2 regions of the Collinsella sp. AM15-2 genome follow, and region 2 is predicted to be linked to the other one. Evidence: predicted binding sites of a transcription regulator. Region 2 holds the regulator's gene; the other holds the start of a gene.
What was found. Region 2 encodes NrdR, which represses ribonucleotide reductase genes. Its sites were predicted from a motif close to AAACACNATATATNGTGTTT; they were not measured.

Region 1 (11,221 bases), on a different contig from region 2:
GGCTCATGCGCGCGACATCAAGGTCATCGTCGACATCGTGCCCAACCATTCATCTAACCAGCATCCTTGGTTCAAAGCCGCTCTTGCCGCCGGCCCCGGATCGCCCGAGCGCACCCGTTATATCTTCCGCGATGGTCGCGGCGAGCATGGCGAGCTGCCTCCCACCAATTGGAATGCCAACTTTGGCGGCCCCGCCTGGACGCGTGTCGCGGACGGTCAGTGGTATCTGCACATGTTTACGCCTGAGCAGCCGGACTTTGACTGGTCGTGCCCCGAGGTTCATGCGTTCTTTTGCGACGTCCTGGCGTTTTGGAGCGATCGAGGCGTCGATGGCTTTCGCATTGATGTGGCGCACGGTCTCGCCAAGGATCTCGACCGCGATGACCTCGACCGGTGGCATCTCGCCGAGGGCGATGACATGGTTGAGGACGGCACCCATCCGCTGTGGGACCGCAACGAGGTCCACGAGATCTATCGCGAGTGGCGCCGCGTGTTCGACCGCTATGATCCGCCACGCAGCGCCGTTGCCGAGGCGTGGGTGCTGCCCGATCGCCAGTATCTCTACGCGCGTCCCAGCGAGCTTGGCCAGACATTCAACTTTGAGTTTGCCAAGGCCACTTGGACCTATGATGACATGCACGCTGCAATCGAGGAGGGCTTGAAGGCAGCTATAGAATCCGATTCCGCCTCGACCTGGGTGCTCTCCAACCACGACGTGCCGCGCGTGGCGACGCGCTATGCCCTGCCGCAGATCAAGGCGACGCGCTACCACCAGATTGCGCTCGACTGGCTCTTACGCGACGGGTCGTCTTATGACGAGGAACGTGAACTCGGCGAGCGCCGCGCGCGGGCGGCCCTTTTGCTCGAGCTGGCGCTTCCGGGCTCGGCATACGTGTATCAGGGTGAGGAGCTCGGCCTTTTTGAGGCGGCTGACATTCCGTGGGCTGTACTCGAAGATCCTACTGCGACCAATACGCACGGACCGAAGCGCGAGAAGGGGCGCGACGGCTGCCGTGTGCCCCTGCCGTGGGTGGCGGCGGACGATCCCGCGCAGGGCGGATCGTTTGGGTTTTCACCGGCGGACGCCGATGCGGTGCCCCATCTGCCGCAGCCTGCATGGTTTTCCGATTACGCTGCCGATAGGGAAGAAGCGGACCCGACATCGATGCTTGCGCTCTATCGTGACGCCCTCTGGCTGCGGCGCAAGCTGCGCGGGTGCGCCAACGATCTTGCGTGGCTCGATCTTGACGGGCGCACCGGTCTTGCGGATGGCGCCGAGGGCGCTGAGGGCGGCGTCATCGCCTATCGCCGCGACAACGGCTGGGCGTGTGTGACGAACTTCGGTGCAGCACCCGTGGAGCTGCCGGCGGGCAGGGTCCTGCTCACCTCATCACCGCTCGCAGACGGCAGGCTCGTGCAGGACAGCTCTGCCTGGATCATGCTCGCTGAGTTGTAGGGGCCTCTTGCGGCGAGTTTGCGTTTGCCTGCGCCTTCCGTGGTGTCTGATGCCTTCATGAGGCTCGCGAGGGCGTCGCGAAACTTTTCAAAAAAAGTTCTTGCATAGGATGCGGGCATCACGTAAGATTAATCCTCGTAAGCGGACATGGCTCAGTTGGTAGAGCACAACCTTGCCAAGGTTGGGGTCGCGGGTTCGAGCCCCGTTGTCCGCTCCATTTGGGCGTTTAGCTCAGGGGGAGAGCGCTTCCCTGACACGGAAGAGGTCAGAAGTTCAAATCTTCTAACGCCCACCAAATGTTCGCAGCTCAGAGGCTTAGCCTCTGAGCTGTTTTGTTTTGGTCGCCAAATACGTCACCAAATTTCGAGTTTTTGATCTTCCGGGATGCTTCTCAGCAGTCATCCGAGGAAACTCTCATCTTCTCCGTTTGCATACACATATCTTTCAAGGATTCGTGCCGCGGTTGCATGAGGCTCGGCAAGGCACGACCACAACATGTTGGTCAAGCATAATCTTTTGGATTCTTTTGGCGTGAGCGGCTTGGTTTTGGTAGGATTTGTCAGCGGCTTGACTAAGGGGGTTTTATAACTGCCATGCAGGTAGCCGTGTTGGTAACGTTTTACCGACTTGTCAAATACCCCTCATTTTTAATGCGTCTGCAAAATGACCAATTGCTTTGACCTGCTGAAACACTATATGTTGTGTTTGACCTAAAAAAAGAATACAGGATATAGATGCCTCTTTGTCGTATGATAGATGGCGGACAGAGAACGAAGACCTTAACTGCCTCTTTTGAACGTGTCCTTGAACCGTTTGATCGGCTCCTGGGAATGTCCGCATGGAGGCTTATGGTTTATCGAAAACACAGATTGCGCGACGGCGCCGCAAGGCAGGGGCAGGCCCTGCCGGGCATCGTTTGGCTCTGAAGCGCAATGAGGCTACGACGCGAAAGAGGCAAGAGGATGAAGATCATCAAGCGCAGCGGCACCGAGGTTGTCTTTGACATCGATAAGATCGTCAATGCCATCCGCGCCGCAAACTTGGAGGTCGAGGAGAGCTCTCGTCTTACCGACCGCCAGGTGGTTTATGCGGCGCAAAACGTCGCCGAGGCATGCGAGAACGCGGGCCACACCGTTTCGGTCGAGGAGATCCAGGATTTGGTCGAGGACGAGATCATGCGTCTCGACTGCTACGAGGTCGCCCGCCACTACATCATCTATCGCTATGTTCAGAGCCTGAAGCGCCAGAAGAACACGACCGACGACAAGATTCTGTCGCTGATCGAGTGCAATAACGAAGAGGTCAAGCAGGAGAACTCTAACAAGAACCCGACCGTCAATTCCGTCCAGCGCGACTATATGGCCGGCGAGATTTCAAAGGATCTGACTCAGCGTGTGCTGCTGCCCCAGGAGATCGTGGATGCCCACAATGAGGGCCTGATCCACTTCCACGATTCCGACTACTTTGCCCAGCACATGCATAACTGCGACCTGGTGAACCTGGAGGACATGCTCCAGAACGGCACCGTTATCTCGGGCACGCTGATCGAGAAGCCGCACAGCTTCTCGACTGCCTGCAACATCGCGACGCAGATTATCGCCCAGGTTGCTTCCTCCCAGTACGGCGGCCAGTCTATTTCACTGACCCATCTCGCCCCCTTTGTCGAGGTGAGCCGTCAAAAGATTCGCGGCGAGGTTGCCCGCGAGCTCGAGGAGCTCGGCGTTTCCGCATCTCCCGAAAAGGTCCGCGAGGTTGTTGAGGACCGCCTGCGTGACGAGATCCGTCGCGGCGTCCAGACGATTCAGTATCAGGTCGTGACCCTTATGACCACAAACGGCCAGGCGCCGTTTGTGACGGTCTTTATGTATCTCAACGAGGCTCGCTCAGCGCAGGAGAAGCACGACCTTGCCATGATCGTGGAGGAGACGCTTCGTCAGCGCTATGAGGGCGTTAAGAACGAAGCCGGTGTGTGGATTACCCCGGCATTCCCCAAGCTTATCTATGTACTCGAGGACGATAACGTTCACGAGAATTCCCCGTACTTCTACCTGACCCAGCTGGCTGCCAAGTGTACCGCCAAGCGCATGGTGCCCGACTACATCTCCGAGAAGAAGATGCGCGAGCTCAAGCTGTCTAAGGGCGAGACCGCCGGCAACGGCGATTGCTACACCTGCATGGGTTGCCGTAGTTTCCTGACGCCCGACCGTTCGGGCAACGGCTTTAACAATGTCGCCAACGCGCTGAACTATGACCCGACCAGGCCTAAGTACTATGGTCGCTTTAACCAGGGTGTTGTGACCATCAACCTGCCCGATGTCGCGCTGAGCTCGCATCAGGACATGGACAAGTTCTGGAAAATCTTCGACGAGCGCCTCGAGCTGTGCCACCGCGCCCTGCTGTGCCGTCATGAGCGTCTGATGGGTACGCTTTCGGATGCCGCACCGATTCTTTGGCAGTACGGCGCCCTGGCGCGTCTGAAGAAGGGCGAGACGATCGATAAGCTGCTCGTGGGCGGCTATTCCACCATCAGCCTGGGGTATGCCGGCCTGTATGAGTGCGTCAAGTACATGACGGGCCACAGCCACACCGAGAAGGAGGGCACGCCCTTTGCCATGGCCGTCATGCAGCGCATGAACGACAAGTGCGCCGAGTGGAAGGCCGAAAGCGATATTGACTTCTCGCTGTACGGTACCCCGCTTGAGTCGACGACCTACAAGTTCGCCAAGTGCCTGCAGCGTCGTTTTGGCATCATCCCGGGCGTGACGGACAAGGGCTACATCACCAACAGCTACCACGTCCACGTGTCCGAGGAGATCGACGCATTCGACAAGCTCAAGTTCGAGGGCATGTTCCAGCAGCTTTCGCCGGGCGGTGCCATCTCCTACGTCGAGGTTCCCAACATGCAGGACAACCTCAAGGCTGTCATCCGCGTGATGCAGTACATCTACGACAACATCATGTACGCCGAGCTCAACACCAAGAGCGACTACTGCCAGGTGTGCGGCTACGATGGCGAGATCAAGATTGTCGAGGATGACGGCAAGCTGGTGTGGGAGTGCCCCAGCTGCGGCAACCGCGACCAGGAGAAGATGAATGTCGCCCGTCGCACGTGCGGCTACATCGGTACCCAGTTCTGGAACCAGGGTCGAACCGAGGAGATCCGCGACCGCGTGCTGCATCTCTAATAGTCATCCCAGGCCGCCCCGTAGCGAGGCCCCGGACCTTTACTCGCTATTTCGGACAGTCCTGGCTCACGACGGAGGCGCCACTGGCGCCTCCTGTTCGTGCGGAACTCATATCGAGCAAAGGTCCGGGGCCTCGCTACGGGGCGGCCAAGTTGATGTAGCTGAGATGCAGCATGCGGTCTGCTCACTCCTCGAAGTTCTTAGCGGAAATAATTCGAGCTGCAGCTGCGATTTACTTGCGATGGCGGTTGAGCCGCAACCCAGTTTTTATTGGACCTCGAACCCTATACTCGATGTTCGCTTCGTTCATTGAGTTGCCTTTTGCATGAGGCCGGGACATATCGTCCCGCCCGCAGTTTCGCAGGCCGCAGGCCGAGAATGTTTGAGGACGGGATGATATGCTCCAGACCCCCAGGAAGGTTACTTATGAACTACGCGAACATTAAATATTTCGACATTGCCGATGGGGAAGGTGTTCGTACTTCTCTGTTTGTGAGCGGGTGCCGTCGTGGGTGCAAGAATTGCTTTAACTCTGTTGCGTGGGACTTTGCTGCGGGCGAGCCCTTTGATCGTGCCGTCGAGGACAAGATTATCGAGAGCCTCGATCATCCCTTTATTGACGGCCTGACGATTCTGGGCGGAGAGCCCATGGAGCCCGAGAACCAGGCGGGGCTCGTTGAGTTTGTCGAGCGTGTTCGTGCCGCTTATCCTGCGGGGTCAGGAAAGACCATTTGGTGTTTTACCGGCGATGTGCTCGAGGAGCTTATGCCGGGAGGACGCCACCATACCGAGGTCACGGACCGTATCCTTACCTGTCTTGATATGTTGGTGGACGGCCCGTTTGTTCAGGACCTGTACGATATCACGCTGCGCTTTAGGGGCTCGAGTAACCAGCGCGTGATCGATATGAACGCCACGCGCGCCCGTGCTGAGCGCGAGGGCGTTGCGCTTTGTGATGCGGTTGAACTTTGGCGTGATGATCCGGTCTATTCGACCCATACTATGTAGCTTGTGGTCGATGCCGGAGGGCGTGGTACCATAGCGCGAACGTGAAATCGGAAAAGTGAGGCCCAGATGGTCGATCAGGAAAAAGTCGAGGCCGCCATTAAGCTGTTGCTTGAGGGCATAGGCGAGGACCCAACTCGTGAGGGCCTGCTGGAGACCCCGGCGCGCGTTGCCCGTATGTATGGTGAGATCGCCGGCGGCATGGACCAGAGTGCCGAGGAGCACCTGTCCAAAACCTTTGCCGTCGCTTCGAACGATTTGGTTATCGAGCGCGACATTACGTTCTACTCGCTGTGCGAACATCATCTGCTGCCGTTTTATGGCAAGGCCGCCATTGGTTATATCCCTAACGGTCGGGTGGCTGGGCTTTCCAAGCTCGCCCGCACGGTTGAGGTTTATGCCCGCCGTCTTCAGCTGCAGGAGCAACTGTGCACACAGGTTGCCGATGCCCTCATGGATTATCTCGCTCCCCAGGGAGCGATTGTGTTGATGGAGGCCGAGCATATGTGCATGACGATGCGTGGCGTGCAAAAGCCCGGCACCAAGACCGTGACGCTTGCTCGCCGCGGCGTCTTTGAGACCGATCCCGCGCTCGAGGAGCGTTTCTTTAGGATGCTGGGCCGCTAACCATGAGAGTCGTCAACGACTTTACATCGAAGACCGATGAGGGGACGTCGCGTCGCGGCTTTATGGCTTCGGGCCTGGCCCCCTTTGGTGCCATGCCTCGCATTGATTACATTTGTGCCAACGGGCTGTTCCGGCGGCACCTGGGCAACATCGTACAGTTGGAATCGGGGCGCATCTTCTGCCGCCACGGTATTGACCATCTGCTCGATGTCGCTCGCATTATGTGGATCAAGAATCTCGAGGAGCAGCTCGAATTTGACCGCGAGGTCATCTACGCCACGGCACTTCTTCACGATATCGGCAAAGATGAACAGTATGAATCGGGTATATCCCATGATGTTGCAAGCGAACGCGTCGCTGATGCGATTCTCGGCGGCATGCCCGATGACGTGGCGTTTGAGCCGGCCGATGCCGCAGCCATTAAGACGGCCATTCTGGGCCATCGAAAGCTGCGCGTGAACAGCCAACCGCTTGAGCGTCTGCTCTATGCGGCCGACAAAGCCTCGCGCGCCTGCTTTGCATGCCCCGCGCGCAATGCTTGCAACTGGAGCGATGATAAAAAGAACCTGTCGATTCGCGTGTAGTTAGTTTGCGCGGTCGGGGTTCTAAACGAAGGAGACGATCGCGATGAGTAACAAGAAACTGCCCGAGAATGCAACCAAGACTGAAGGCGCCGAGCTCGCCCGCCGTGGAAGGGGCGAAATATCCACCGCAACGGCGGTGCCCCATGTAAGCTATGACGATTTGCGCCATGCCGATCGTATTGTCATTGACGGCCTTGAGGTTTTTGCCAACCATGGCGTGTATCCCGAGGAGAACGCGCTGGGTCAGAAGTTCATCGTTTCTCTGGTGCTCTATGCCGACCTGCGCGCGGCGGGGGAGCACGATAACCTGGATGCCTCGATTGACTACGGCTCGGTGTGCCACGATGTTGATGGCTATCTGCGCGAGCATACGTTTAAACTCATCGAGGCGGCAGCCGAGGGTGTGGCCCAGATGCTGCTGCGTCGTTACCCCCTGCTGCTTGGTGTGCGCATAAAGCTCGATAAGCCGTGGGCTCCTGTTGGCCTGCCCCTGGCAAGCTGCGGTGTCGAGATCGAGCGCGTGCGGTAACCGGTTCTAATACGTCTCTATGGGTGGCTGCTTGAGCCGCTGCGACAGAGCTCTATTGTTGGGACAGTACGTGTCGAGCAGGGCGTGAAAACGCTGATTGTGGCTTGGCTCGAGCAAGTGGACGAACTCGTGGGCGACAACCATGTCGAGGCATTCGACGGGGTAGGCGGCGAGCTCGCGCGCGATGCGAATGGCGCCGGATTTGGGCGTGCATGATCCCCAGCGCGTTTTCATGCTGCGCACGGAGATGCGGGCCACGGTGACGCCCATTGCGACTTCGTACGCGTGCACGATGTCGCGCAGCGCCGATGTGACCTCGGACGCAAAGAGCTGGTCGATGTGGGCTTGGAGCTCATCGGACGTTAGGCCGTCGAGGATTGCGTGCCGCTTGGCCTGTGGGCCTTCGTCCGATTCATCGGTACCCATAAAACTTGCGAAGGTGGCCTGTTTGGGTCGCGGTGCGGGTGATGCAAAGTTGTGATCGAGTGCATCCTGTACCGTGATGGGCTTGCCCCAAAGTGCAATGATGGACGAGGGGCTGAGCGGCTCTCGTGCCGTCGCCTGACGCTGCTCGCGCTGGGCAAGTCGGCTGGTAATCCAGGCGCTGTTGCGCTTCACAAACGCTTCGATACGCTCGCGGGTGGCGCCGAGCGGTGCGCTGGCGTGGACCTCACCGCTCGAAGTGACGCGTAGGTTGAAGTTCTTGACGCACTTTTTGGTAACGACGACGGGGATGGGCGTCCCATCCGGTCGGGATGCGGAAATCGTAAACTGCTGCGTCAAAAGCGGTCCTTTGGATTGGGGACGGGCCGGCATGTCGACCGTTCGGCATGCCGGCCCGCTCAAGGGATGTGAAATTAATAACGCTCAAAGAAGGCGAGCGCGTTGTCGCTGCAGAGCTTTTGCATCACGGTCTTGCCAAAGTGCTTGGAGAGCATGTTCTGGAACTCGGGCATCATGCTGGCATCGGAGAGGAAGGCGGGCACAGTGGCGCCGTCCCAGTCGCCACCGAGTGCGATGACGTCCTCGCCGCCCAGGTCGAGCCAGTGCTCGATATGTGCCGCTAGCTGGTCGAAGGTGACGTCTGCGGCGGTCTTTTTGGTTGCGTCGTTGGAAAGGAACTCGCTGCAGTAGTTGAGGCCGACGATACCGCCCATGTCGCGAATGGTGCGGAACTGGTCGTCGGTGAGGTTGCGCTTGACTCTGCAGACGGTACGGGAGTTGGAGTGGCTGGCGACGAAGGGGCGCGTGGCGTGGGCGACAACCTCGTCAAAGCACTCATCGTTGAGGTGGGAGACGTCGAGCACCATGCCGGCGTGCTCCATCTGCGTAAGCGCCTCGATGCCGGCGGCGGTGAGGCCGGCGTGGGTGTCGTGGCCGCTCGCGAGCGGTCCCTGCGCGTTCCAGCTGAGTGACGACATAAGCACGCCCAGGCTCTTGAGCACCTCGATCAGCGCGGGGTCCTCGGCAAAGAACGTGGCGTTTTCGATGGTGTGGATGCAAGCGACCTTGCCGTCCTTGAGCGCGGGGCGAATGTCTGCGGCGCTGCGCACGTTGACCATACGGTCGTGGTTGAGCATTGCCTGGCCGCTCATATGCGCCATGATCTGCGCCTGGAAGCGCGCGGCGTGGGCGGTGGGAATCTCGTCGGGGACAAACGTGGCGAAGCACTGTGCCCACGGCGTGTTGCCGATCTTTGCGAGCGAGATGGCACAGGCGTTACCCTCGATGAGGTCGAAATCTTGCGGATGCGTTTCGTCGCCGGGGAAATAACCGTCGGTGCCGGCGGTAAAGCGCAGGTCGAGATCGAGCGTGGCCCAGCCGATTCGGTCGGCAGTGTCGCAGTGTAGGTCAAATACGGGATATGCCATGGTTCCTCCGGTTGCAGCGTTTCTTTGCAAACTGTCATTGAATTGTATGACTAGGGTATAGTTAGCGCCATATGTTCACGGCGGCCCGCGTTGTGCGCCGCCCTTATCACGGAGGTTATCATGTCCAACCAGGGCAAGAAGGTCAAGACCCATTATCGCGGCACGCTCGATGACGGCACGCAGTTCGATAGCTCCTACGATCGCGGCGAGCCGCTGGAGTTCACCTGCGGCGCCGGTCAGATGATCAAGGGCTTCGACGCCGCTGTTGTCGACATGCAGGTGGGCGAGAAGAAGACCGTGCACATTCCTGCTGCCGATGCCTACGGCGAGCGCAATCCCGAGATGGTTATTACCTTCCCGGCCGAACAGGTTCCCAACATCGAGCAGATCGAGAAGGGCATGAAGCTTTTCCTGTCCACGCCGAGCGGTATGCCCGTCCCCGCCGTGGTCATCGACGTGACGCCTGAGGCCGTGACGCTCGACGCCAACCACGAGCTGGCCGGCAAGGACCTCAACTTTGATATCGAGCTCGTCGAGGTCGAGGGCTAGAGTATGCCTGAACGCTTGGTTTCGACGACATGCTTGGGAAATCTCAACGATCCGTCCTATGAACTCCTACTTCGCCGGGAGCTGGGCGGTGTCTTTGAAGTTGACGAGCTCCTGCTCGATTGGGACCAGGCTGATGCGCGCACGTTTGTGGGCGTGACGGAGCTGGGGCGCACGATCGATGTTCGGCTGGATACTGCCGACGGCGGTCGTCTTGCCGATGGCGACGTGCTCACCATTGACCGTTCGGGCAGGGTGCCCGTGGTGGTTGTCGTGCGCCTGCGCAGCGCCGAGGTCTATTTGGTCGAAGTCGACCGCATGGATCCGATTGCGCTCGCGCATGCGTGCTGGGAGATCGGCAACATGCATGCGCCGCTCTTCCGGGGCGACTCGGACGAGCATACCGTGCGCATGTATACGCCGGTGCAGCCGGTTTTGGGCCGTATGCTTCGCGGCGTCGAGGGAGCTCGAATCTCGATCGTTTCGCGCGAGCTCGATGCGGGCCGACGCTTTGCGTCGAGCGCGGCCGATGTTGTCGTGAGCATGGCTCCGGACTTTACCATCGTTAAAAAGACGCGCGACTAAGCGCGCGTATGCGCAAGACGGGCTTTGAGGGGTGACCGATCAAGGTCCGTCTTGCTGTTGATAGGAGGCTTTGGGGGAAGCATATGGGTCTTGAGGGAATCAAGCTGATTGCATGCGATTTGGACGGCACGTTGCTGCACCCGGGGGAGCGCGAACCGCGTTCCGAGGCCTTTGAGCTTATCGATGAGCTGCATCGTCGCGGTATCGTGTTTATGCCGGCGAGTGGCCGTCAATATGCGAGCCTGCGCTACCTGTTTGCCCCGGTGGCCGATGAACTCGCCTATGTATGCGAAAACGGAGCCCTGGTCATGAGCGAGGGGCGTGCCGTGGTCAAGCGTTCTATGGAGCGTGGCCTGGCCATGGATATCGCGAATGCCGTGGTTGCGTACCCCCATGCCGACGTGACCCTTTCGTGCAAGGGACACCTCTACACCATGAGCAGCAACGATGCGTTTGTTGACCACCTGCGTTATGAGGTCCATTGTGATGTGGCGGTAGTCGACCGTCCCGAAGACATTGACGAGGATGTCATTAAGATTGCCTTCCAGACGCCCGGGGCGGAGCAGCCGGCGGCGCTGGAGTATTTTGTGCGTCGCTTTAGCGACCGGGTCGATGTGATGACGTCGGGAACCGAATGGACCGACTTTATCGGCTTTGATTCGGGCAAGGGGTCCGCGCTTGCCGATTATGGTTGTGCGCTGGGGATCTCACCTAACGAAATGATGGCGTTTGGCGATAACGAAAACGATCGCGACATGCTCAACGTGGTGGGCCATCCCTATCTGATGGAGAGCTGCAATCCCAGCATGCGCGGTGTCAATGACCGTGTCCGC
Region 2 (11,221 bases):
GCCTGAAGGTATCAAGCAAATCATCGCCCGCGTCCGTTGCCGGCGCCATCGCCGGCATGGTCAAGGATGGTGTACCCGTCAACATCCAGTGTGTCGGCGCCGGTGCCGTCAACCAGGCTATTAAGGCCGTTGCTATCGCGCGCGGTTTTTTGATTCCAACCGGTTTTGATATTTCCTGCGCGCCCGTGTTCTCCGACATCCTCATTAACGGGGAGTCGCGCACGGCCATCCGCCTTTCTATCTACGTTCACCAGATCAATCGAGCTACTATGGATAACGTCGTCATGGATGATGTTAAGCCTGTGGCATAGCTTCTGCTTGCCTTGTTTCGCTCCCCATCGTTAGGACTTATGCACATGGACCAGCGTTCCGTACGCGATATTCTTGCCGGTAAAACCTACTTTATCCGCACCTTTGGCTGCCAGATGAATCAGCACGACTCCGAGCGTGTGAGCGGTCTGCTTGATTCGTATGGCTGCCTCATGGCGCTCGATCCCGCGCATGCCGATATCGTTGTCTTCATGACGTGCTGCGTGCGCGAGGCCGCCGATACTCGCCTGTACGGTCAGTGTAATTCCTGCAAAAGCCTGCCGCCTTCGCCTTCGGGCAAGCGCGTGGTTGCCGTTGGCGGTTGCATCGCGCAGCGCGATGGCGAGGGCCTGCTCACCAACGTCGATAACGTCAATGTCATCTTTGGCACGCATTCCATTGCACATGTGGCCGAGCTCATTGCCGAGGCGTTCCTTGATGGTAAGCGTCATATCCGCACCAATGAGCATGAGGATACGGACGCCATGAGCATGCCGTGGCATCGCGAGACCCAGTATCACGCCTGGGTGCCCATCATGACAGGCTGCAATAATTTCTGCACCTATTGCATCGTGCCGTACGTGCGTGGTCGCGAAAAGAGCCGCCCCTTCGAGGAGATTGTCGACGAGGTGACCGGTTTGGTACGCCAGGGCGTGCGTGAGATTACGCTGTTGGGCCAAAACGTTAACTCATATGGTCGCGATCTGTTTGGCAAGCCGCGTTTTGCCGATTTGCTGCGTGCCGTGGGCGATACGGGCGTGGAGCGCATCTTCTTTACGTCTTCGCATCCCAAGGATCTGCTGCCCGAGACCATCGACGCCATGGCCGAGACGCCTGCCGTTATGCCGCAGCTTCACCTGGCCGTCCAGTCAGGTTCGACGCGGATCCTCAAAGAGATGAATCGCCGTTATACACGCGAGGACTATCTGGGCCTGGTCGATCGCATTCGCAACCGCATGCCCGATATCGCGCTCTCGACCGACATTATCGTTGGCTTCCCGGGCGAGACTGAAGAAGACTTTGAGCAGACGCTCTCGCTTGCTGAGACGGTCCGCTATGCTCAGGCCTATACCTTCATCTATTCCAAGCGTGCCGGTACCCCGGCCGCCGAGATTGACGATCCTACGCCGCATGAGGTTATTCTCGAGCGTTTCAACCGCCTGGTTAAGGTTATCGAGACCACGGCACACGAGTATAACCAGGGTGAGCTTCATACTGTGGTTCCGGCGCTCATTGAGGGAACGAGTAAAAAGAACGACGCGGTCCTGCTGGGCAAGAGTCCCAAGAATCAGACCGTGCATGCGCCTATCCCCGAGGGGTACAGTATCGATCAGCTTGTTGGCAAGATCGTTGATGTTGACGTTGACATTGCCAAGACCTGGTATTTGTCCGGCTCCGTTGTGGGCGAGCCGCGCTAATGGTTGCTCCCGGGGCAGGTCTTTCCGCCGTTGCGATCGTCGGTCCGACGGCGGTTGGTAAGAGTGATGTTGCCGACCGTTTGGCAGCTCGTCTTTCGTCCGAAGTGCTGTCGTGCGATGCGATGCAAATCTATCGCGGCATGGACATCGGTACCGCAAAGATGGCGCCCGATGAGTGCACGGCGCCGCTGCGTCTCGTTGACATTGTAGAGCCGGGTGTGGCATATTCTGCTGCGCTTTATCAGGCCGACGCTCGCGCGCATGTTGAACGTCTCCTTGGTTCGGGTTGCCTGCCGGTTTTTTGCGGAGGTACGGGGCTGTATCTCAAGGCCGCCCTCGATGAGATGGACTTTCCCTCGGGTGAACTTGAGGACGATCGTCGTGCGGGCTATCAGGAGCTTGCCGAGCGTATTGGCGAGGAAGAACTGCATGCCTTGCTTGCCGAGCGCGATCCAGAATCGGCTGCTGTTATTCATCCCCATAACGTGCGCCGTGTGATTCGTGCGCTCGAGATGCATGATGATGGCGTCTCCTATGCGCAGCAAAAGTCGCAGTTTAGTGTTCCGCACGAGCATTATCATGCCCTATGGTTTGGTCTGACGCGTAATCGCGAGGCGCTCTACGAGCGCATTAACCAGCGCGTCGATCTGATGTTTGAGCAGGGTCTTGTCGATGAGGTCCGCGGTCTTATGGGCCAGGGGCTGGGAGATGCCCTGACGTCGATGCAGGCAATTGGCTATAAAGAGATCATTGATGCTTTCAATGGCGTGATGAGCATGGATGAGGCTCGCGAACTCATTAAGATGCGTTCGCGTCGTTATGCCAAGCGTCAGCTTTCGTGGTTTAAGCGCGATGACCGTATCGTGTGGTTTGATATGGATGAATGTACGATCGATGAGGTCGTTGAGGATATCCTGCATCGTATTGAGGCTGCCTAATGGCCCGTTTCCCCCTTGTTCCCACGGCACCCGAGCCCGAGCGTGCCATTTTAGTTGGTGTTGAGTGGCGCGACAATGCATGGCCGCTCGATCGCTCGCTTGATGAGCTGGAGCGTCTTGCCCACACAGCTGGTGCTCAGTGCGTGGCACGCTTGTCGCAGCGTTTGGTAAAGCCGTATCCTAAATCGTTTATCGGTTCCGGCAAGGTAGAAGAGCTGTGCGGCCTGGTGCATCGCATGGATGCCGATGTCGTTATTTTTGACGACGACCTGACGCCCTCGCAGCAATCCTATTTGGAGAAAGCTGTGGGCGAGCCGGTAAAGATTATCGATCGTACAGCACTGATCCTGGATATCTTTGGCCTGCATGCTCAGACGCGTGAGGGACGCCTGCAGGTACAGCTGGCACAGCTTCAATATTTGTTGCCTCGCCTGCGTGGCATGTGGAGCCATCTCGCCAAGGAGCAGACGCGCGGCGGCATCGGCTCACGTTTTGGTCAGGGCGAAAGTCAGCTCGAGGTCGACCGTCGCCTTATTCGTAATAAGATCGCTGCGCTTCGTCGTGAGCTCAAGCAGGTTGAACAGCGTCGCGATGTTCAATCCAAGAGTCGCATTGAGTCACCGGCGTTTCGCGTCGCGTTGGCCGGTTATACCAATGCCGGTAAATCGACGTTGCTCAATCGTCTGACCGGCTCTACGGTACTTTCGCAGGACAAGCTGTTTGCTACGCTCGACCCGACGACGCGTTCGTATCGTCTGCCCGGCGGTCGCGGCATGACGATTACCGATACCGTCGGCTTTATTCAAAAGCTGCCGCATGGTCTGGTCGATGCCTTTAAATCGACGCTGTCCGAGGTTTTGGGTGCCGATCTAATTCTCAAAGTCGTAGATGCGTCTGACGAGGACTATGAGCGGCAGCTGGAGGCTGTCGACCGCGTGCTTGATGGGATCGGCGCCGGAGAGCGTTTAACGCTGACCGTATTCAATAAAATCGATCTTCTCGATAGCGTCGATCGATTGAGTTTCCGTCGTCGCTATCCGGAGGCCGTTCTGTTCTCGGCCCAAACGGGCGAGGGGCTCGACGATCTCGTCGATCGCATTGCTCGCGAGGCAGCTGCCACCGATGTGTTGCTCTCCGCTGATATCCCGTATCGCGAGGGCGCTCTCATCACGCTGGTGCATGAGCAGGGAACCCTTCTGCATGAGGAATATCTCGAGGACGGCGTTCGCATTGTGGCGAAGTTGCCGGCTCGTATTGCACCGCGGCTCGAGCGCTATCGTACGGAATAAACGATTTCTAGCACGCCTAGAATGACTGGCTGATGGAGCAGGTAGAACGGTAAGGCATGCCGACCCAGGACTGCGAGCGCCGGGATAGGATTGGCGTATGCCCATGCTGGCGCTTCGAGACTTGATGCTTGTGCTGCCTGGGCAGCAAAAAAGCCGGTAAGGTACATAAAGACAAACGGTATGAGCGGATAGTAATCTCCCGAAACAAAACCCGGGCCTGGGAATCCAAGCCATGCCAGGTAGGGGAGTGGGTAGACCGCCTTTGGAATGCCCCAGGTTAGGGCAAAAAGAACAAGGCACGCTGCGATGCCCCATGAGCCCGGTAATTTTTGGAGTAACGGACGGGTGAACGCAACCACCGCGGTGCACACCGCCATGCAATAAATGATGCCAAAGTTCACTGAATCGTCGACCGATACGAGCGTTGTTGCGATCCAGACGACCAAAGCTGCGGCAGCGTACTTAGCCGCTCGTTTGGCATTGTTGCGTGAGAGCGTGCACATCCAACCCGCGATAAACAAAAATACCCAGCTGATGCTGGCGCGCCAGACGTCCTGAAAGACAGTCTGGGTAAACCAAGGCATATCCCAGCCGTACAGGTAGGCGAGATCATAGCAAGCGTGAAAACCTGCCATAGAAATCATCGTAAACCCGCGGACGGTATCAAAGATGGTTATGCGTTTTTGCATTACGAGAACCGGCGCATCAAGCCGACGACTTTGCCCAGGATAACGGGATTCGTTGCATAGATAGGTTCCATGGTGTCGTTCTCGGGCTGCAAGCGCACACGCCCCTGCTCCTTGTAGAACGTCTTGACGGTCGCCGAACCATCAATCATGGCCACGACAATTTCGCCGTTCATGGCACTCTTTTGTTCACGGACGATGATGTAATCGCCATTGAAGATGCCGACATTGATCATTGAGCTCCCATGCACCTCAAGGATAAAGGAACCCTGATCAGTGGCGATTTCGGTCGGGATAGTAAACGTGTCTTCGATATTCTGCTCTGCCAGAATGGGAATCCCAGCCGCGACGCGACCAACGAGCGGTAGCGAGACCGTTCCGCGAGGTGCGGTGGGCTCGTCAGATTTGGAAATTGAGACAGAGGAGCCATCCTCGTTAAAGAGTTCCAGGGCGCGCGGTTTGGTGGCATCGCGCTTGAGTAGCCCGCGCGCCTCCAGGGCAGAGAGATGGGCGTGCACGGTGCTGGGGGAGGAAAGGCCCACGGCAGAAGCCATCTCGCGCACGCTGGGCGGATAACCCTTCTCCTGCTGATATTCCTTGATGAAGTCGTAAATTTGCTGCTGACGCTTGGTAATTTTGCGAGCCATCAGGGCATCCTCTCTACCCATGTCAAACAAATGTTCGAATTTTGCTTGACAGGAACAACTGTTCGAAGATAATAATAACCGAACATTCGTTCTCGCGCTAGACATTTTTGTCCGCGCGGCTTGATAAAACTGTTCTCAGCAAAACACGCGAGAGGAGAACATGATGAACGTAACGAATATGGTCCAGGGAAACCTCGCCCTTAAGCTCGAGACGGCTGCAGAACCCACTTTTACGGTTGTTCAGGGTGGCCGCTCCGGCTTTCAGCCTTTGACCGTAAAGCCTGCGCGCAATCAGCAGGCTGTAGTCGCGCCGGCCCGCGTTGCCCTGAAGGTTCCGACGATTGTCGCCGTCGCCGTTGCGCTTACGCTCTTCTTTGTCCTCGCTATGTCGGTCTTTAGCGCTCGTCACGCCGCGTATGCCGAGTCCGTTTCCAACATTACCTACGAGACCATTCGCGTTCAGCCTGGCGATTCTCTTTGGTCGATTGCCGAAGAATATCCAATCGAAGGCCTTTCCACGCAAGAGACTTCCGACATGATCCGTAGCGTCAATCATCTGGAGCATGGTTCGCTCGCCGCCGGTGCGCATCTTAAGGTTCCTGCTCGTTCGTAATCATTATCGCGCTGCGCATGGTACCCTTGTTATCGTTTAAGAGGAGGTACCATGCGCTGTCCCAAATGCGGCAAGGCACATACCCGCGTCGTTGATTCCCGTATGCAGGAGTCAAATAACACCATTAAGCGCCGTCGCGAATGTTGCTCGTGTAACTACCGCTTTACAACGTTTGAGCGATGCGAGGACCCTATCGAGGTCATTAAGTCAGATGGAACTAAGCAGCGGTTCGATCGCAATAAGCTTCTTGTCGGCTTGATGCGCGCCACCATCAAACGCGATATCGACACTAAGAAGCTCAATGAGATTATCGACGACATCGAGGTCGAGCTGCGCTCTCGCACACTGACGGCCGTCACGTCCCATGAGTTGGGTGACATGGTGCTCAAGCGCTTGGCCAAGATTGACAAGGTGGCGTACATCCGCTTTGCCTCGGTCTACCGCGATTTCAAAGACGTCGATGAGTTTCTGCAAGAGCTCGACAAGCTAAGGTGATTCCATGTCCAACATTACCGTCAACATAAAGCGTCTCGATCCCACCGTCGAGCTTCCCAAATACGCCCATCCCACTGATGCCGGCTTGGATTTGCGCTCCAACGAGGACTGCGTCTTGAAGCCCTTCGAACGCCGTCTGGTCTCTACGGGGCTGGCCATCGCCCTGCCCGATGGCTACGCCGGCTTCGTCCAGCCCCGCAGCGGCTTGGCCATCAAGCAGGGCCTGTCTATAGTCAATACGCCGGGCCTCATCGACGCCCACTACCGAGGAGAACTCAAGGTTATTCTCATCAACCTGGATCCCTCCATTAACATTCAAATCAATAAAGGAGACCGCATAGCCCAACTCGTCATCCAAGAAGTCCCCACGGTCAACCTCATAGAAGTAGAAGAACTAGACAAAACCGACCGAGGAGCCGGCGGTTTCGGTTCTAGCGGCGTATTGTAATGTCCGCTCACCCGTGGGAGGCCCCCTATATATCATTCCATGCTCAAACATTCTCGCTGCGCTGCGAAACTGCGCGTGGAACGATATATAGGGGTCTCCCACGGGTGAGCTACGTTTACTTGCTAGCGGCTACGCCGGGTTCGCCCCAGTTAGAGCCTGCGAAGGTAGAAACAAATAATCTAATAACAGTTAGTTGATACGACAAAGGAACTGTTCCTTTGTCGTATCAACTAACCAGTAAGAATAATATTGTTACAAGCAAGAAGCCTCCCGTTCGGGGCTCACCCATATCGTTCCACGCGCAGTTTCGCAGCGAGCGCAGCGAAGCGAGAATGTTTGAGCATGGAATGATATGGGTGAGCCCCGAACGGGCGGGATTAGTGCGCCCTGCGCAGCGAGAATGTTTGAGCATGGAATGATATATGGGCGGCTCCCGCCGAGCAGCGGACTATCGCCTAGCGGATATGCGCTGGCTTGCCGCCCCAGTAGAAGCGGCAGAAGGCTCGTTTGCGCTTTTGGGGTTTGCCTACGAGCTCCATGGTTGCGATGGCTATGTCTTCGGCTGCGTGGGGGCGGCGTAGTACTTCGCCGTTGATGAGTAGGGCTTTGAGTGATTCGGGATGGTCGTGCAAGTGACGTAGGGTAACAATGAGTTCTCGTGCCGTGGTGACGTGCATGCTGGCGCCCATGCCGGTGAGCATCGTGGTGTTGGCCTTTTCCTGGCCGTATGATTTGCCCAGCAGGATCATCGGCAGATGTGCGCATAGGCACTCGGTGACGGTGAGTCCGCCCGATTTGAGAATTGCCAGGTCGCAGCCGTGCATAAGCGCTGCCATATCATCGACATAGTCAAGAACCGTGACGTTCTCGAGTTTCATGGCCTCGAAGAGCGTTTTGAGGCGGGCGGCGTATTCCTTATCCTTGCCCGGCAAAAAGACAAAGTGCATGTCTTCGAAGCTGCGTAGGAAGGGGAGGGTGCGGTCCATCTCCGCGCGAAAGCGAACGTACGGTTGAGGCAAGCTGGCACCGGCCATTACCAGCACGACGGTCTTGTCGGTGGGGAGGTTGAACTTAGCTAGCTCTTCCTCGCGATCGTAATCCGTGTCGAATCCGGCGCGAATAGGAATGCCGGTAATGCGAATCTTTGTCTCGAGCACCTCGCGCGGACGCAGCGTTTCGGCCATAAATTCGTTGGCAACACAGAATAAATCGGTGTCCTTGTGGGGCCACCATCCCTCGACTTCGTAGTCGGTCGGTACGCAGATGACCGGATAATCGATACCCGTAATTACGCGGGCGCCCACGGCAACATTGGCTGCTGTGATGTGCGTTGCAACCACGGCTATGGGCCTGCGGCTACGAATATATTCGTTGAAGGCGGGGAACATAATTCGCGACCATGCCGTTCCGCCACCCCAGAGAAGATGTCCCGTAAGCGTATATCGCCAGGTCAGGTCGTAAATGGGGCGCGTGGCTCCCGTAAAAGAAGCCGCGGTCTTATTGCCGTCGAATTTAATACGTCCAAAATCAAGGATATCGAGCACTTCAATCTCAATATCCTCGGGGATGCCATTGGTGCCGCGGATGAGGTCGAATGCCTGCGCAATCGCATTTGCGGCGGCCTTGTGGCCCGAGCCAACGGAGGCGTGCACGATGGTCACGAGAGGTTTTTGCTGAGCCAGGAGCGTGGTTTGCTCCGATTGGGGAGTGCTGTGCGTGAGCAGGGGAGCGTCGTCACTCGTCTGCGCCTGGTCCATCGATAACTCCCCTTCAGCTTTGTAATACGGATTTATCATTGTAGTGCATGAGTGTCACGTTCACGTAAATTTGGGTATGAGCGCAAAGAACGACAACGTTTCGACGAAAGGACGCTTCATGACTACCGATAAGCCGATCGATGTTGCGATTATCGGCGGCGGCCCCGCGGGCTATGCTGCCGCTATTTATGCTGCGCGTGCTAGCCTGACGACGACCGTGATTGAGCAGGGCATGTCGGGAGGGCAGATCGCCACAACCAATGAGGTCGAGAACTATCCGGGTATCTCGCTCCTGAGTGGCGCCGAACTCGGCGAGCGTTTTCAGCAGCATGCAGAGGGCCTGGGAGCACAGGTTGCATGGAGCATGGTTACGGGTGTCGATTACGATGCCGATGCAGCGTTGTTTACGGTGCATCACGATATGGGCGATACGCTGGCCCCGAGCGTTATCGCTTGCATGGGTGCCACGCCGCGTCCGGCAGGTTTCGCAGGCGAGGATACGTATCGCGGTCGTGGCGTTTCATATTGCGCAACATGTGACGGCATGTTTTTCCGCGGCAAGCAGGTTTTTGTAATCGGTGGTGGCAATTCGGCATGCGAAGAGGCTCTGTTCCTGTCCGACATTGCCAACAGCGTGACCATCGTGCTGCGCCGCGACCAGTTCCGTGCGCCCGATGGTGTTGTTCAGAAAGTACTCGCAAAGGACAATATTACAGTTAGGTACCAAACTAGTATTGTGGAGCTATCGGGCGAAGCCATGCCAACGACGATTACCTTTAAGGACAATGCATCCGGCGAGACTCATACCGAGTCATTTGAGCCCGGCTCGTTTGGCATCTTTGTTTTTACCGGAACGCAGCCCCATACCGAGCTTGTTGAGCATCTAGTCGATCTGGCGCCTGATGGCGGCATTCTGACTGATGAATCCATGGCGACCCGCACGCCAGGTCTATTTGCCGCTGGCGATATCCGTTCCAAACGTTTACGCCAGGTTGTGACCGCTGTTTCGGACGGAGCCATAGCGGCAACGGGCGCATACGCGTTTCTCCGTGGATAAGTACGATAATATATCTTATGTAAGGTTGATATCAATTTACTAAATGGCGGGACGATGCATCAGTGCACTGTCCCGCCAATTTTCTTGGCGGCTATGTGGTATGCAAAACTAGATAACCTAGAATACAATATAGAAAACGAACGGAGGCCTCTTATGAACCACGCTAAATACGTTATTCCGATGTCCGATTCGTCGGTCAGCATTAAGCCCGAGGATATTCAGCCCACAGTGCTGCCCGATGCATTCATTCAGTCCGATATCGTGCGTAAACTCAATACGTTGAGTCTGCCGCGCTATAACCAGTTGCCCAATGTGACGCTCTACCGCGACCAGGTCATTGAGTATGTTGCGCTGTGGATGGAGCCGCTGTCCATTTGCGTTGAGCACCCTGTCATTACGCCATCGATGATCAATAACTACGTGAAGGTCGGCCTGGTGCCTGCTCCGGTCAAAAAGCAATATGGCCGCGAGCAGATTGCCCGCCTGATCGCTATCTGCCTCTTTAAGCAGGTGTTACCTATTGCTGCGGTGCAGGCACTCTTTAACATTCAGCGTTTGAGCTACGATGCCCCGACGGCCTTCGATTATGTGGTCGATCAGCTCGAGGCATCGATTCGTTCGGCGTTTTCCGTCGAGCAGACGCCGGTTCCCGATACGGCGCATCAGGTAACGCGTGAGTCGCTGCTTGTACGCAGTGCGGTTTCATCCTTCGTTTCGAAGGCGTACCTGATGAGCTATCTAAAGTTTAATGGGTTTAATAGCTAGCCGACGTATTAAACGGGCGGAACAAAGGGCCATCTGTCACTTTGTTCCGCCCGTATTTTTGCTTGGTTGGACGTTATTGGCCCGAAGCCACGCCCATGCCGTAGCCGATAATGAGCCCGTGCATCTCGGCATAGTATGAATCCAGTCCGTTGCAAGGCATGATAATCGTCTTGGAGCCGGGCCAGCGCTCGACAATGCGGTCGGCAAGCGCCTGGGCGCCCGCCTCATTCTCAACATGGTCGATAACGACCTCGCCACCTGTAAAGCCCTCTGCCTCCATGGTGTCGACAATCTTGGCGAGCATCTTTTTCTCGCCACGCGTGTGGCCGACGAGTTTAATCTCGCCTTCCTCGCTCGCCGTTCCCAAAATGCGGATATTGAGCTTGTTGGCAATGACGCCGGCTGCCTTAGGAATGCGTCCGGCCTTTGCAAGGTTCTCGTAATTACACAGGCTAAAGAGAATCTTGCTGTTTTGCTCGAGACTGTCGAAGTAAGCGCAGGCGTCCTCAAAGGAAACGTCCGGGTTACTTGCAAGATAACGATCAAACAGCAAGAAGATCAGATCCATCTTGCCGCCTGCTGCCCGCGAATTGACCAGGTGAATCTGACGATTGGGCTCCTCGGCAAGTACCATATCGCGTGCCGTAGCGGCAGCGTTATAGCTTCCAGAGACACCCTCCGAGATTGGCATGCAGATCGTCTTGTCGGCGAGCTTAAAGAGCTCGGCCCACTCCCCCACGCTTGGGCAGGCGCTCGATGATGCGCTGGCTTCCGACTGAATGGCAACATTAAGCTCGTG

Region 1: a site for NrdR is predicted at 2,144-2,163, ahead of nrdD (anaerobic ribonucleoside-triphosphate reductase). Genes of this name have one in related genera too.

What each region holds. Positions count from the first base shown of each region.
Region 1 is NZ_QRKO01000001.1:94,176-105,396, reverse strand. Features, by position in the region: gene DW171_RS00505 (glycoside hydrolase family 13 protein) at 1-1,456, shown strand, start outside; tRNA gene DW171_RS00500 (tRNA-Gly) at 1,598-1,673, shown strand; tRNA gene DW171_RS00495 (tRNA-Val) at 1,677-1,751, shown strand; gene nrdD (anaerobic ribonucleoside-triphosphate reductase) at 2,419-4,641, shown strand; gene nrdG (anaerobic ribonucleoside-triphosphate reductase activating protein) at 5,068-5,649, shown strand; gene folE (GTP cyclohydrolase I FolE) at 5,716-6,273, shown strand; gene DW171_RS00475 (HD domain-containing protein) at 6,276-6,857, shown strand; gene folB (dihydroneopterin aldolase) at 6,901-7,386, shown strand; gene DW171_RS00465 (M48 family metallopeptidase) at 7,393-8,169, opposite strand; gene DW171_RS00460 (dipeptidase) at 8,244-9,257, opposite strand; gene DW171_RS00455 (peptidylprolyl isomerase) at 9,378-9,806, shown strand; gene DW171_RS00450 (urease accessory protein UreE) at 9,810-10,388, shown strand; gene DW171_RS00445 (HAD-IIB family hydrolase) at 10,472-11,221, shown strand, end outside.
Region 2 is NZ_QRKO01000004.1:108,862-120,082, forward strand. Features, by position in the region: gene DW171_RS03340 (stage V sporulation protein S) at 1-311, shown strand, start outside; gene miaB (tRNA (N6-isopentenyl adenosine(37)-C2)-methylthiotransferase MiaB) at 357-1,727, shown strand; gene miaA (tRNA (adenosine(37)-N6)-dimethylallyltransferase MiaA) at 1,727-2,665, shown strand; gene hflX (GTPase HflX) at 2,665-3,954, shown strand; gene DW171_RS03360 (heparan-alpha-glucosaminide N-acetyltransferase) at 3,939-4,643, opposite strand; gene lexA (transcriptional repressor LexA) at 4,643-5,287, opposite strand; gene DW171_RS03370 (LysM peptidoglycan-binding domain-containing protein) at 5,451-5,900, shown strand; gene nrdR (transcriptional regulator NrdR) at 5,952-6,395, shown strand; gene dut (dUTP diphosphatase) at 6,400-6,843, shown strand; gene DW171_RS03385 (glycosyltransferase) at 7,299-8,600, opposite strand; gene DW171_RS03390 (NAD(P)/FAD-dependent oxidoreductase) at 8,719-9,657, shown strand; gene DW171_RS03395 (DUF1836 domain-containing protein) at 9,811-10,422, shown strand; gene DW171_RS03400 (DegV family protein) at 10,496-11,221, opposite strand, start outside.